3 regions of the Thermanaeromonas toyohensis ToBE genome follow, and region 3 is predicted to be linked to each of the others. Evidence: riboswitches for the same ligand, from Rfam matches in the RefSeq annotation. Region 3 holds a riboswitch; each other region holds the start of a gene.
The links. A riboswitch is a leader RNA that binds a small molecule or an ion and turns the genes downstream of it on or off. The one in region 3 is predicted to bind cyclic di-GMP.

Region 1 (4,047 bases), 980 kb from region 3:
ACCAGGACTTTTACAGCTACTACTACCTTATTGGTGGTAGCGCTGGTCCGGGTACCGGTGAGGGCTACTATGGTAGCAAAGGCAGTGATGAAGATGGCAGGCAGATCTATAATACCACCCCGTAAGGGTGAACTTATTAGGGAGGCCGGTAAATTGATGCCGACTGAACGCAGGATATCGGTAAAATAAGAACTCCAACCCAGAGCTACGGCTCCAGCTGCCACCATATATTCTAAAATAAGGTTCCACCCGATGATCCAGGCCACGATTTCTCCCAAGGCAGCATAAGCATAGGTATAGGCACTCCCAGCTACAGGGATCATGGAAGCTAGCTCAGCATATACCAAAGCGGCTAATCCAGCAGCTGTACCAGAGATGAGAAACGATAAAATCACACCTGGCCCAGCATAATTGGCTGCTGCTACCCCGGTGAGGACGAAAATGCCCGTACCTATGATGGCCCCCACACCCAGGGCTACCAGGTCTGTTGCGCTCATCTCTCGTTTAAGTTTTTCCTGATCCCGCGCTTCATTTAAAAGATCCTTAATAGGTTTAGTACGCCAAAGGTTAAATTTCACCAGGCCTCGCCTTTCCCAAAATCTTTAGTTTTAGTATGCGCTTAAGGATAAAGCCTATACTTTGGGGCAGGAGAAGCTATTTTTTTGTCGAATTTTTCCTAGGGAAGCTCCATGAGACAAAAAAGATGGTTTTTTTTAGTTTTCTTAGTACCTGTTGTGTTTTCTTTTTATTGGTTGGTCTTCCGGCCTTGGTCCGTACCTATAGGCTCACCCCCGGAGGTTCTCTACGATCAGGTGGTCCTGGATCCTCCCCCTATAAAATGGGGAGGGAAGATATGGGTGCCAGTTAACGAGTTTGGTCTCGTGGCCCAAGGTCCTAGTGGTTATCTACCTTTATCGCAGGTTATGCCAGCTTTGGGCCGGTCTCCTTCTGGGGGGCACGGCGAAGGAATACGGCTTCCTCTATGGGGTAGCGGATCTAAAAAGGATTCCCATTACCGTTATTATCCAGTATATCAAATAAAAGCTAGGTTAGAGCCAGAAAAGCGGATTATAGTAGGGCACCTTGTCTTGGCCTACCAGAATCCTTACTTTTACCCCCTTTATGACCTCCTCTTTAACCTACCTTCCAATGGCTGGCCGGGGAGTGAAAATACCCTTACTATCCAGAGGATCGTCCTCAATAATAAACCTGCTTCTTTTATAGTGAAGAAAAGCAGGTTGGAAGTATTCCTTCACCGACCCTTGGCTTCTGGAGAGACTTTAAAAGTGGAAATATCTTTTACTACTTATTTACCCCAGCGTCCGGCTCGTTTAGGTGTGTGGGAGGATACTTTTATGGTTTCAGGATGGTATCCTATCTTAAGCCCCCGGGAAAAAGGAGCTTGGCGCGGTATGGCGGAGGGAATAGCTTGGGGTGATCCTTATTTTGCCGATTCCGCCTATTATAATGTAGAGCTGGAATTACCACCTTCCTTAATGGTTAGGGCCAGCGGGCGAACTACTGGAGGGGAGCAAAGAGGAGAGCGAGTCTTATGGACTTTTATGAGCGAAAAACCCATTCGCGAGTTTGCCTTTGTCCTTGCGCCAGGCTGGAAGCAAGCATACGCTCAAATAGACCAAACTTTAATAACCCTGGCCTTTCGCAATCAGCTCCCCACTTCTACCTTGGATATAGCGATGGGGGCCTTCGCTTTTTTTAAGGAGTACTGGGGCCCTTACCCCTACTCTTACTTAAACCTCGTTGAGGTACCCTTGGAGGGCCTTTCGGGGATGGAGTACCCAGGACTAGTTTTTTTAAGCACCCGTAAAGGTTATACTCCTCCGGTTATTGTACATGAGGTTGCTCACCAGTGGTGGTATAATTTGGTAGGCAATGATACTATTTCTTCATCGTGGATAGATGAAGGGCTGGCGGAATATAGTACTCTCCTTTACTATCGGGTACACGATCCCGTTTTATATAGGCAACTTAAGGAGGACATAATAGCTGAAGCAGGGGAAACCTTAAATTTAGAGGAACTTTCAGAGGCATTAAATCGAGAGCTTAAAAGTTTTACTTCCGAAAAGGATTATCGCCAGGTGACTTACCGTCAAGGGACGGTTTATTGGTTAAAGATGGAAGAGAAGATGGGGGTAAAAACTTTACAAGAAGCCTTACGCTATATTCAGGAATATTATCGCTTTGAACGTATAGAGGCCCCGTGGTTGGAAGGCATTCTGAATTTCTATATCCAGCATAAAGGGAAGTAAATTGGAAAAAATATCTTGTCGAGGTAAGGCCTGTAGAGTATAATTAAGGCGAATAATGGAAGATAAAGTGCATAAGATGCCCCGACAAGGGCAAACCCATCGAAAGGTGGGGGCGCAAAGCTATAGGGTCTAAGGCCAGATGTTTCTGGCTATGACAGCCAGCTGCCGTGGGTGGAACGGGGCTACCCATTAAAATAGGAGTAGCCCTTTAAATTTGCAGAACTTAAGGGGCAGGAGGTACGGGGTATGCGGTTTCCCAGATTTCGGAGGGGGGAGGGCAAAAAACGAGCCTTTTCCCTCCCGGTGGGTATTTTTAACTTTGGTGCCGTAAAGCTAGGTGCCAAAATCATGGGGGGTTTCCTTTTAGTTATAGCTGTTTTTGTGGCTGTGGTAGTGATTGTGGATATAAATCTTCAACGTATTGAACATGCTGCCCGGAAAGTTTTACTCCTCCAGAAGCAAGACCAGCTTTTTACTACCATGTCCTTATCTATCTGGGAAGGTTATAGGCGCGCAACCGATTACATAATTAATGGATCCCAGACCCATGCTTTAAGCTTTGAGGAAGCTCTCCAACGTTTCAATAAAGCTAAAGAAGAATTGGAAGGCCAACAGCTAGACAGCCAGACCCAGGGCTTTGTGTCCGCCATGGCCATGGCTGCTAAAAGCTTTACGGAGACCTTTAAAGGAAACATTTTAAAAGCTAGCCAGCAGGACCGGATGCTTGCTTTGCCCATCTTAAGCTTTCAGATGGGGGCAGCGGTGGATAATATTAACAATATCGGTAGCCATGTTCAAAAAGAGATGACGCTTCAGCGTGAAAACGCCAAGTCAGAGCTGGAATGGGCACTGACCTATGCTAAAAGCACTCTATATTCGGGCTTAAGTTTAGCCTTTATATTAGGAATGCTGGTGGCCTTGATATTTAGCCGTATGGTGGGACGTCCTATAGCTAATCTTGTAGCCTATGCTAAGCGAATTGCAGCGGGAGATTTAACGGCAGCCGAGATAAAAGTAAGATCCCGGGATGAGCTAGGACAGTTAAGCCAGGCCTTTAGTGTTATGGGACAGAGTTTGCGCCAACTTATTGGGCGGGTTAGGGAGATGGCAGGGGAAGTGGCAGGCTTAAGCCAGGATTTAGCCCAAATGTCTCAGGAATTAGGAGAATCCGCCCGGCAGGTAGCTTTAACGGCCCAGGAGATGGCCCGGGGTGCTGAACACCAAGCCCAGCAGGTCACCCAAACGGCCACAGCTATAGAAGCTCAAGCTGCGCGGGTAGAAAGGGTACATCAGCAAGCTGAAGATATGGCCCGGGCCTCCCAGTTGGTGGCGGAGAAGACATCTGAAGGTGCTCGTACGGTGGAAGAAGCTAACCAGCAGATGGAGGCCATTTCCCAGCGCATGGAGGCCCTGGCCCAGGTGGTGGAAACATTAGGAGAACGGTCCCAACAGATAGGTCAAATTGTAGGGGTCATCTCTGGCATCGCCGAACAGACCAATCTTTTAGCCCTGAATGCGGCTATTGAAGCGGCCAGGGCAGGGGAGCAGGGTCGCGGTTTCGCCGTGGTAGCTGATGAGGTAAGGAAGTTAGCCGAGCAGTCCGCCCAGGCTAGTGATCAGATAGTGGGCCTCATAAAGGAGATACAAAAGGAAACAGGTCGGGTAGTGGCCGGGATGAAAGAAGGAGTCCAGGATGTGGAAAAGGGGACCGAAGTTATGCAACGCTGCGGGGAGGCTTTCAGGGCTATCGATCAGGCTGTAGGAGACCTTTTAGCCC
Region 2 (4,047 bases), 1.4 Mb from region 3:
CCCAGGCGTTCAGCCCGTAGGCGGGTTTGGGCTAAAGACTCCTCCCCGGAAACGTAAAGCACTGGCCCCCACTGGTTAGCTACAGCATAAGCCAGCTGCAGAAGGAGGGTAGATTTCCCTATCCCAGGCGCGCCTCCCACCAGGACCAGGGAACCGGGTACTAAACCCCCGCCTAAGACACGATCCCATTCTTTAAGGCCAGTACAGAGGCGCTCACCCTCTAGTCGCGGGGCCTCCGTCAAAGCCACAGGAGGTGTACCTACCGGTTGGGGACTACCTTTAAGGCCCATACGTGAAGTTATAGGCTGCGTTTCCGGGACCAGCGTATCCCAAGACCCACAGGCCGGGCAACGCCCAAGCCAGCTTGCGCTTTCATAACCACAAACCTGGCAGATAAATTTAACCTTTACCTTGGCCAGTACGGACATCCCCCTTTAGGCGCCCTGTCCAGCCCGCGGCCGACGCCGGTGCCAGCCTAAAAATTCCTTTACCCTGGTAACCGTAAGGTTAAGTATCTGGTCCTCGTTTATTCCTGCACCCCGCACTACCTGCCAGGCCCGCATGAAATTACCCACAGCCGTAAATACATGGGCATCGCTAGATAATACTACAGGAGCCTTATATTTCTTAGCTAACTGGGCCAAGAGTTGGCAACGGGGTAGGCTCCCCGGGCGACTATAGAAAAAGGAATTATTGTTAAATTCTAGGGCCTTACGGTTAGCTGCTGCGGCCTGGGCGATAGCCTCCAGATCCAAGGGAAAATCCGGATTCCCTGGATGGACCAGAACATGTACGTGGGGATTGGCCAAGACAGCCAAAGCTGCACGGGTGTATTCTTCTTGGGAACGGCCATCAAAGCCTGTAGCTACATGAAAGCCAGCGAGCACTATATCGAGCTTTTCTAAAAGGTTTTCCGGTATATCCAAGTGGCCTTCTTCATCGATAATATTAGCCTCTACCCCCCTTAATATCTCTACTTCCCCTATTTTACGGGGTAACGAAATTAAATTGTGGAAATAATATTCATGGGGTCCTCCGGGCATAGCCAGGCCGTGATCGGTGATGGCTATCATTTTTAACCCCTTGGCCTGGGCTGCTTCCGCAAGCTCCTTAACTGTGCTATAAGCGTGGCCGCTGGCTATAGTGTGGGTATGAAGATCGGCCTCGCAATACATCTTTTTCCGCTCCTTTACTTTTAAATGCGATTTTCTATCTACAAGTATAGCGCAAAGACAATACCTTGTCCTTCTGTTTAACAAAAATTTAGCAAAGAGATTTTGCTTTAGAATAAATATTATCCTATGCTCCGGGTAATAATAATAGCGTCAGGGTCCATAAGGGCCGAGCCCAGGAGATGGCCGGGTCCGCAAGGGCTCGGCCATCTCCGGCCAAAGGTCGGTACCGGGTCAAAAAGGCTCGGTACCGGCTGGCGGGAAGATCAAGGATAAGTCCGTCAAGGCTTGCCCCTAGTCCGAAGGATTAGGGGCAGGTCGGCAAGGATGATCCTTGGTCGAGCTAAGACAATTTAAGGTGCCGCAGGCAACCTTTAAAGGCTAGAGGTCGAACAAGATCGAGAGACCTTGTTCGGCTTCTCAGGTACTTTAAATTGTCGAGCTAAGGTTAGCATAGGTTCCGTAAGGGTCTATACCCGCCGAAAGGCTGGTATGGGCTCTGTAGGGATGTGTGTTAGCCGGTGTTAAGGTCCTTATGGGCTCTTTAAAAGGAAGGCCGCAAGATCGCGGCCTTCTTTGCTTTTGTTTTGGCAAGGTAAAAAAACGCCCAGAGAAATCTCTGGGCTAAGCTTAAGGTTTATATAAAAAAGGAGGTCAGAGGACGCTTGTAGTAAAGGGCTAGCGGGCTGTTCATTGATATCATAACTCATTACTGTTAAGTTTCCGTGTTGTTACGTTTAAGATCAGATTAATTTTTTCCGGTCTTAAGACCTGCCGGCCCTTAAGGAACCCTGCAGTAAGGGAAAAAAAGGCCTCTACAACTTGAGGATCAAATTGGCTACCACTACATTCCTCTAGCTCCCGCAGGGCTGCGCTTAAGCCGCGGGCTTCTTGGTAAGGCCGCCGTGAGGTCATGGCGTCAAAGGCATCAGCCAGGGCTATTATCCTAGCTCCTAGGGGTATCTTCGTGCGGGATAGCCCATAATAACCCCTACCATCCCATCTTTCATGGTGGTAAAGGATTATTTCCTTAATAGGCTGCCAAGGAAAGGTATCCGGTAGAAGGTGGCACCCTTCCTCCGGGTGTTTATACATCTTTTCCCACTCCGCAGGGGTAAGCTGACCCTTCTTATGTAATATAGCCCGGGGAATTTTGAGTTTGCCGATATCGTGAAATAGAGCGCCTAAAAAAATCTTCTCCACTTCTTGGTACTCTAATCCAAGCTCCATGGCTACCTGGCGAGCAGTAACGGCTACATGCAGGCAATGGTAGTAAGTGAGGCGCGAATGTCTAAACAAATCCTCAAGCAATGCGCTAACGGCGTAGGCGTCCACTTAAGGACATCCTCTCTTAAATTCTTTTTAATAAAACAAAATAACCTTGCTTCAGAGCAAGGCTCGCCAGGGTCACTTATACCCCTTAAGAGCTGGCAGCCTGGCGATCATAGCCTCCCTTTAGAGGAGCTAACCCCTTAAAGGGAAAAGCCTTAGACCCATGGCTTTGTGCCCCTGCCTTTCGACAGGTTTACCCTGAAGCAGCTCTTATTTCGAGATTTTTTTTGTGGTGGTAAATTTGTTCGACGCCGTTAGCCAAAATCCTCCTTAATCTGGTAGATTCCCACTCTTTCCCACAAAAATATCCAGTTCTAGCTCCCGGGCTAAAAGATACAGATATTTTTTAGCGCAGCGGCGACAGAGGGTCTGCCCCCAAACCTGTATTAAATCCACCTCACAACCGCAAAAAGTGCAAGCCCGCTGGGGGAATCCCTTGCGGATATACCACTGTCCGTCCTCCCGGAGGAGAAACTCTACTTCTTCCCCCGCCCGGATCTCTAGTTGCTGCCTCATTTCAGTGGGTAAAGTAACCCTACCCTTCTCATCCACCACCCGACGGTAAACTATCTCCCGGGACCCTCCTAAAGTCCCCACTACCTTACCTTCTCGTAACTCCTTCACCCCCTTCCTCCCCTTCGGCTATAGGGAGTATAAAGTAAAAGGTACTACCTTGCCCTACTTGACTATGGACTCCTACCGTCCCACCATGGGATTCTACCATATGCTTTACAATAGATAACCCCAAGCCTGTACCCCCAAGTTCCCGGGAACGGGCCTTATCCACCCGGTAAAACCGTTCAAAGACCCGAGGCAAGCTTTCCTTCGGGATCCCTATGCCGGTATCCCGCACCTCCACCCGTATCTTAGATCCTTCCCGCTCTGCAGCTACAGTTACCGAACCACCCCTCGGAGTATATTTGATCCCGTTATCTAAAAGGTTAAGGAGAACCTGTTCTAGAAAGTTTTCCGGGAACTTCAAAAGGGGAAGGTCGGGAGGAAGTTCTACTTTAAGTTCCACTCCTTTGTCCTGTGCCAGGGGCCCTACCACCTCCAGGACCCGGCTTAAGGTTTCCTTTAGAGAGGCTCCCTTAACCACCTTTTCTGGTTTCTGGTGTTCAAGCCGGGAAAGGGTGAGGAGATCCTCTATTAACTGCTGCAAACGCTGGGCCTCACTATTTATGATGGTTAAAAAGCGGCGGCTTATCTTCTCATCCTCCAGGGCCCCTTCTAGCAAGGTCTCTACAAAACCCCGGATAGAAGTCAAGGGGGTTCTAAGCTCGTGGGATACATTGGCCACAAATTCAGTGCGCATCTGTTCCAAACGCCTCAGTTCCGTAATATCCCGGATGGAAAGAACTGCCCCTACTATCCTGCCCTGTTCAGTAGTTATGGGAGCACCGTGGACTTTAAATACCCGGGAAGAGGTTGGAAATAAACGAAGTTCAGCCTCCCGTGTCTCCCCTTTATCCAAAATATCCTTGGCGAGGCTATCCATCTCATGGTTACGGATCACCTCCAGAAGATACTTGCGCACCACCTC
Region 3 (4,047 bases):
ATAACTGTAAGTATAGGTGCAGTAGAATACCAGGGTAAAGGGGCTATATCTGTAAACGAGCTTATCGCCCGTGCTGACGAAGCTATGTACAGGGCTAAAAGGGAGGGTAAAAATAAAGTAGTTTGTGCCGATGAAAATAAACTTGAAGGTGGAAAGTGAGGTTTGTAGGTACAAATTTATGCTTTCTAAGAATTTCCTCGCTGAACTTTTAGGTATAATTCAAGGAAAATATGAAGGTACCCCTTTAAATCCCGAATTGAGTTCGAACCTCAGGGTTTTGCTTGAGAAAATCCACCAGTCCGTACGTGATATTTCCTGCTTTCTGGATGCCTGTCAACAGGCTGTAGACATTGGACGTCTCTTGTATACCCAGGAGATACCCAATGAGCAAGTATTGCGGGAATTGATAGCTTTAGCCGATACCTTTATTAACGACTATATTCGTACTCATCGTTCGTTAGGAAACGGGCAGGACATAAAGGACCTCCTTGTAGGGGCCATGCTAGAACTAGGATGTGTATCTTTAGGATATCACGATGAGGCGCTAAAGATGTTAAAAATCTTTTCCGAAACAGACCCCTTGACCGGCCTTCTAAGCCGCGAACACTTTCAAAGAGAATTGGATACGGCCCTAGAATACGCCAAACATCACAAAGAAAATCTCATTCTTATTTGGGCTGATGTAGATGACTTGAAGGTAATCAATGATCTTTATGGATATGCAGTAGGTGATGCTGTTCTACGAGTAGTAGCTGAGGTTTTGAAGGAAGTCTTTGCTCCTGTTGGGAGTATATTGGCAAGGACAGGGAGTAATTCTTTTGGAGTAATAGTCCTAGGCAGAGACACCCCTGAGATTCTATCTATGGCTGAAAGTTTTCGGCAAATTGTAGAGCAGCAACGACCTATCGAGGAAGAGTTTGGGGTCACGGTGAGCATCGGTATATCTTGCTACCCTCTACATGGGACGGCTGCCAACGACCTCTTAGCCGCTGCGGAGATGGCTACTCTAAAAGCTAAGCGCTTAGGAAAGAATCGGACGGTAATACTAGATGTAAATGCAGGAACAACAGATCTGACGTTGCTTCACGAAAAAAGCCTTATCTTAAGGGAAGCTATCCAGAAACCGGAAGGAGTAATCCCTTATTTTCAACCCATTGTGGATATAGAAACTGGAAATATCATAGGCTACGAGGTGCTAGCCAGAATCCAGTATCAAGGCCGCATATTCCCGGCAGCAGCCTTTGCGGAACTTGCCGAAGACATAAATATTATACACAGCCTCACGGAGAGGTGCTTAGAAAAAGCCCTTTGGAAAGTTACCCAGACAGATACCGAATATTTGATCTTTGTCAACTTTGCCCTGCAGGAGGTTGAGCGCGAAGACCTTGTACCTAAACTGTTATCCCTGCTTAAGTCTCATAAAATCAGACCAGACAGGCTAGTGGCTGAGTTAACCGAAAGACAGGCTATAAGGGATGTCAGCAGGGTGCACATATTTGCTACCCATTTGCAGAATGCAGGCATGAGGCTCGCTTTAGACGATTTTGGCAGCGGCTTTTCTTCCTTCCTCTACCTACGTCAGTTTGACTGTTACTTTGTAAAGATAGAAGGCTCCTTGATAAGAGATATTACACGGAGTGCCAGATGTAAATTGATAGTCGAACATATTGCAGCGCTTTTGCGTAGCCTAGCTATAGAACCCATTGCTGAATGGGTGGAGACAGGAGAAGCCTGTAATATACTCAAGAGATTCGGAGTAAACCTTTGCCAGGGATACTATTTTGGAAAGCCTTCTCCAGAGATTATCTGCTAGAGACGCCAATCCCTAAATAGCCTGACGATCCTAGAGGGAGCTTTACTCTAAGGTAGAATTATGCTTGATTAGCAAGCAATAACTATGCTATCTTCTAAATAGAAGAGCCTGTCGAGAGCTTACTTAAACATCATGGGGTCTTATAACCTACCGTTTAAGGGCAAACCCGCCGAAAGGCGGGGGCGCAAAGCCACGGGCCTAAGGCTTTTAAGGGCTATGGCAGCCGGGTTGCCGGTGGGGGCCTTAAAGCGACCACACCAGGTGCAAGGCGGGTGCTCCTGGTGTTTTGTTTTTGGCCCAGCCGGCTAAAGACGGCCAGGAGGGGTAAAAGATTCTATGAACACTTATTATGATAATCTTTCGGTATATGCGGCTTTGCAAGGGGGAAAGCTTCTAGTACACCATCCCCCTGACGGCCCTTATCCTGTTGTTGTCCTGGGGCCGGGAGTAAAACTACAAGTAAACGAGCGGGAATATCTCGAGATTAACCAGCCCATCCCTGTTACTGTCCACGACCATGTGGTGGTTACTACCTTGACAGAAGAGAGTGAAGGGAGCTGGTCTCTAGAAGTAACTCCGGATAACATGGTGGCGATATTAAAATTAAAACCCTATCGCCGTATCAGATATGTTCTTAAAGATTCCCCTCCGGCCCGAATCTTAAGGTTAGAAGGAATACCTATTGAGGAAGTTCTATCACCGGTAACGTTGGGTGAATTAACCGATAAACTGAGACAACTAGGTGTCGTACATGGTATCGATTGGGAAACTATAAGGAGCCTGTTTGTCAACCCAGAAGAGAAAGAAGTAATTATAGCTAGAGGTACCCCTCCAGAACCTGGTCAAGATGCCAAAATTGAACTCCTTTTCAGTTTAGAGGAAAAAATAAAGATAGAGGGCTCTACGGAAGAGAAAGTAGACTTGCTCCAGCGTTTTGTTTATACTTCTGCCGTACCAGGCCAGGTTCTCGCCCGCAAGCATCCTGCTCAACCTGGAAAACCTGGCCGGGATCTAAAAGGAAATATAATCCTTCCCCCCGAACCCCAAGATGTAGCCTTGAAAGCTGGGGAGGGCACTACATTAACAAAGGAAGGATTAGAAGTTGTAGCTGCCAAACCAGGTAGGCCGGTAGCCATCCATATACCTAGAGGAATGGAGATAAAGATCATTAATGTATTGCATCACGATGAAGACGTCGATAAGTCCTCTGGTCACATCATATTTGCAGGCGATATTATAGTCAAGGGTAATGTACTAGAGGGGATGCGGGTCGAAGCGGGAGAAAGCGCCGTCATAGAGGGCACGGTTTCTGGAGCCAGTATCAAAGCCCAGGATTCTGTAGTGATCAAGGGCAACGTCCACGCTTCAACTATAATCGCTGGAGAGAAGTTCGCTCTCCTAAGGAACGGTCTTCCCCTCCTAAAGAGGATATCATCTCAGATAGAAGAGCTATTTCTGGCCCTCAACCAGCTTAAAGAGAAGTACACAGGAAGCACCATCGGCCCTTTAGTCAAATTGTTGCTTGAACGGAAGTATCCTGGTATTCCAGCATCTATTCAGGTCCTTAGAGAGTACGTCAAGAAGCTCCCCTTTGAGTATCCTCCCCTCACCCGGTTTTTAAATAACATGGAGTATAAGTTAGTACGCCTACCCCTTGCCATAGTCAGCATCGAAGAGATAGAGGAACTGTACAATGAGGCTATGGAATTGCTAGGCCATATTCAAATCCAGGACAAAACAGAAAACGGCAACGTGACTGTGGGCTATGTGCTTAACTCCAAAATTATCGCCTCAGGAAGCGTAACTGTAAGCCGTATAGGTTGTGACAATTCTTATATCGAAGCAGGAAAAAAGGTTATAATCCATGGCGCCTTTAGAGGCGGGGAAATAAAGGCAGGAGAGGATGTGTACGTAAGGGAACTGGGCACCCGGGGCGGAGCCAAAAGTACAGTCACGGTACAGGAAAAAGGCGTAGTCACTATCGAACATGCCTATGAAAATAGTTTTGTAAAAATAGGTGTCCGAATCTATCCCTTCACCAGGGAAGAAAGAAAAATAAGGCTTCGCCTTAACGCGGAAGGTGAAATAGATGTTATACCTTGGAGGTAAAAGAGCTTGGATTCAGGGCGGCCAAAATACCTGCGGTTTTTCGACAAATTTCTCCTTGATCTTCAAACAATGCAAGGGATAATTTTAACTTAAAAAGAGGATTTTTAGACATAATGTCGAATAAA

Region 1: linked by a shared signal. The riboswitch ahead of B9A14_RS04680 (methyl-accepting chemotaxis protein) and the one ahead of B9A14_RS10055 (FapA family protein) in region 3 are both predicted to bind cyclic di-GMP.
Region 2: linked by a shared signal. The riboswitch ahead of B9A14_RS00070 (HD-GYP domain-containing protein) and the one ahead of B9A14_RS10055 (FapA family protein) in region 3 are both predicted to bind cyclic di-GMP.

The regions. Positions count from the first base shown of each region.
Region 1 covers NZ_LT838272.1:961,041-965,087, forward strand. Annotated here, with positions in the region: gene B9A14_RS04670 (amino acid permease) at 1-578, opposite strand, end outside; gene B9A14_RS04675 (M1 family aminopeptidase) at 858-2,270, shown strand; cyclic di-GMP riboswitch class I at 2,350-2,440, shown strand; gene B9A14_RS04680 (methyl-accepting chemotaxis protein) at 2,517-4,047, shown strand, end outside.
Region 2 covers NZ_LT838272.1:13,679-17,725, reverse strand. Annotated here, with positions in the region: gene radA (DNA repair protein RadA) at 1-419, opposite strand, end outside; gene B9A14_RS00075 (phosphatase) at 435-1,175, opposite strand; gene B9A14_RS00070 (HD-GYP domain-containing protein) at 1,872-2,507, opposite strand; cyclic di-GMP riboswitch class I at 2,599-2,712, opposite strand; gene B9A14_RS00065 (AbrB/MazE/SpoVT family DNA-binding domain-containing protein) at 2,775-3,128, opposite strand; gene pnpS (two-component system histidine kinase PnpS) at 3,106-4,047, opposite strand, start outside.
Region 3 covers NZ_LT838272.1:1,943,542-1,947,588, reverse strand. Annotated here, with positions in the region: gene B9A14_RS10065 (GGDEF domain-containing protein) at 1-159, shown strand, start outside; gene B9A14_RS10060 (bifunctional diguanylate cyclase/phosphodiesterase) at 131-1,813, shown strand; cyclic di-GMP riboswitch class I at 1,963-2,049, shown strand; gene B9A14_RS10055 (FapA family protein) at 2,150-3,922, shown strand.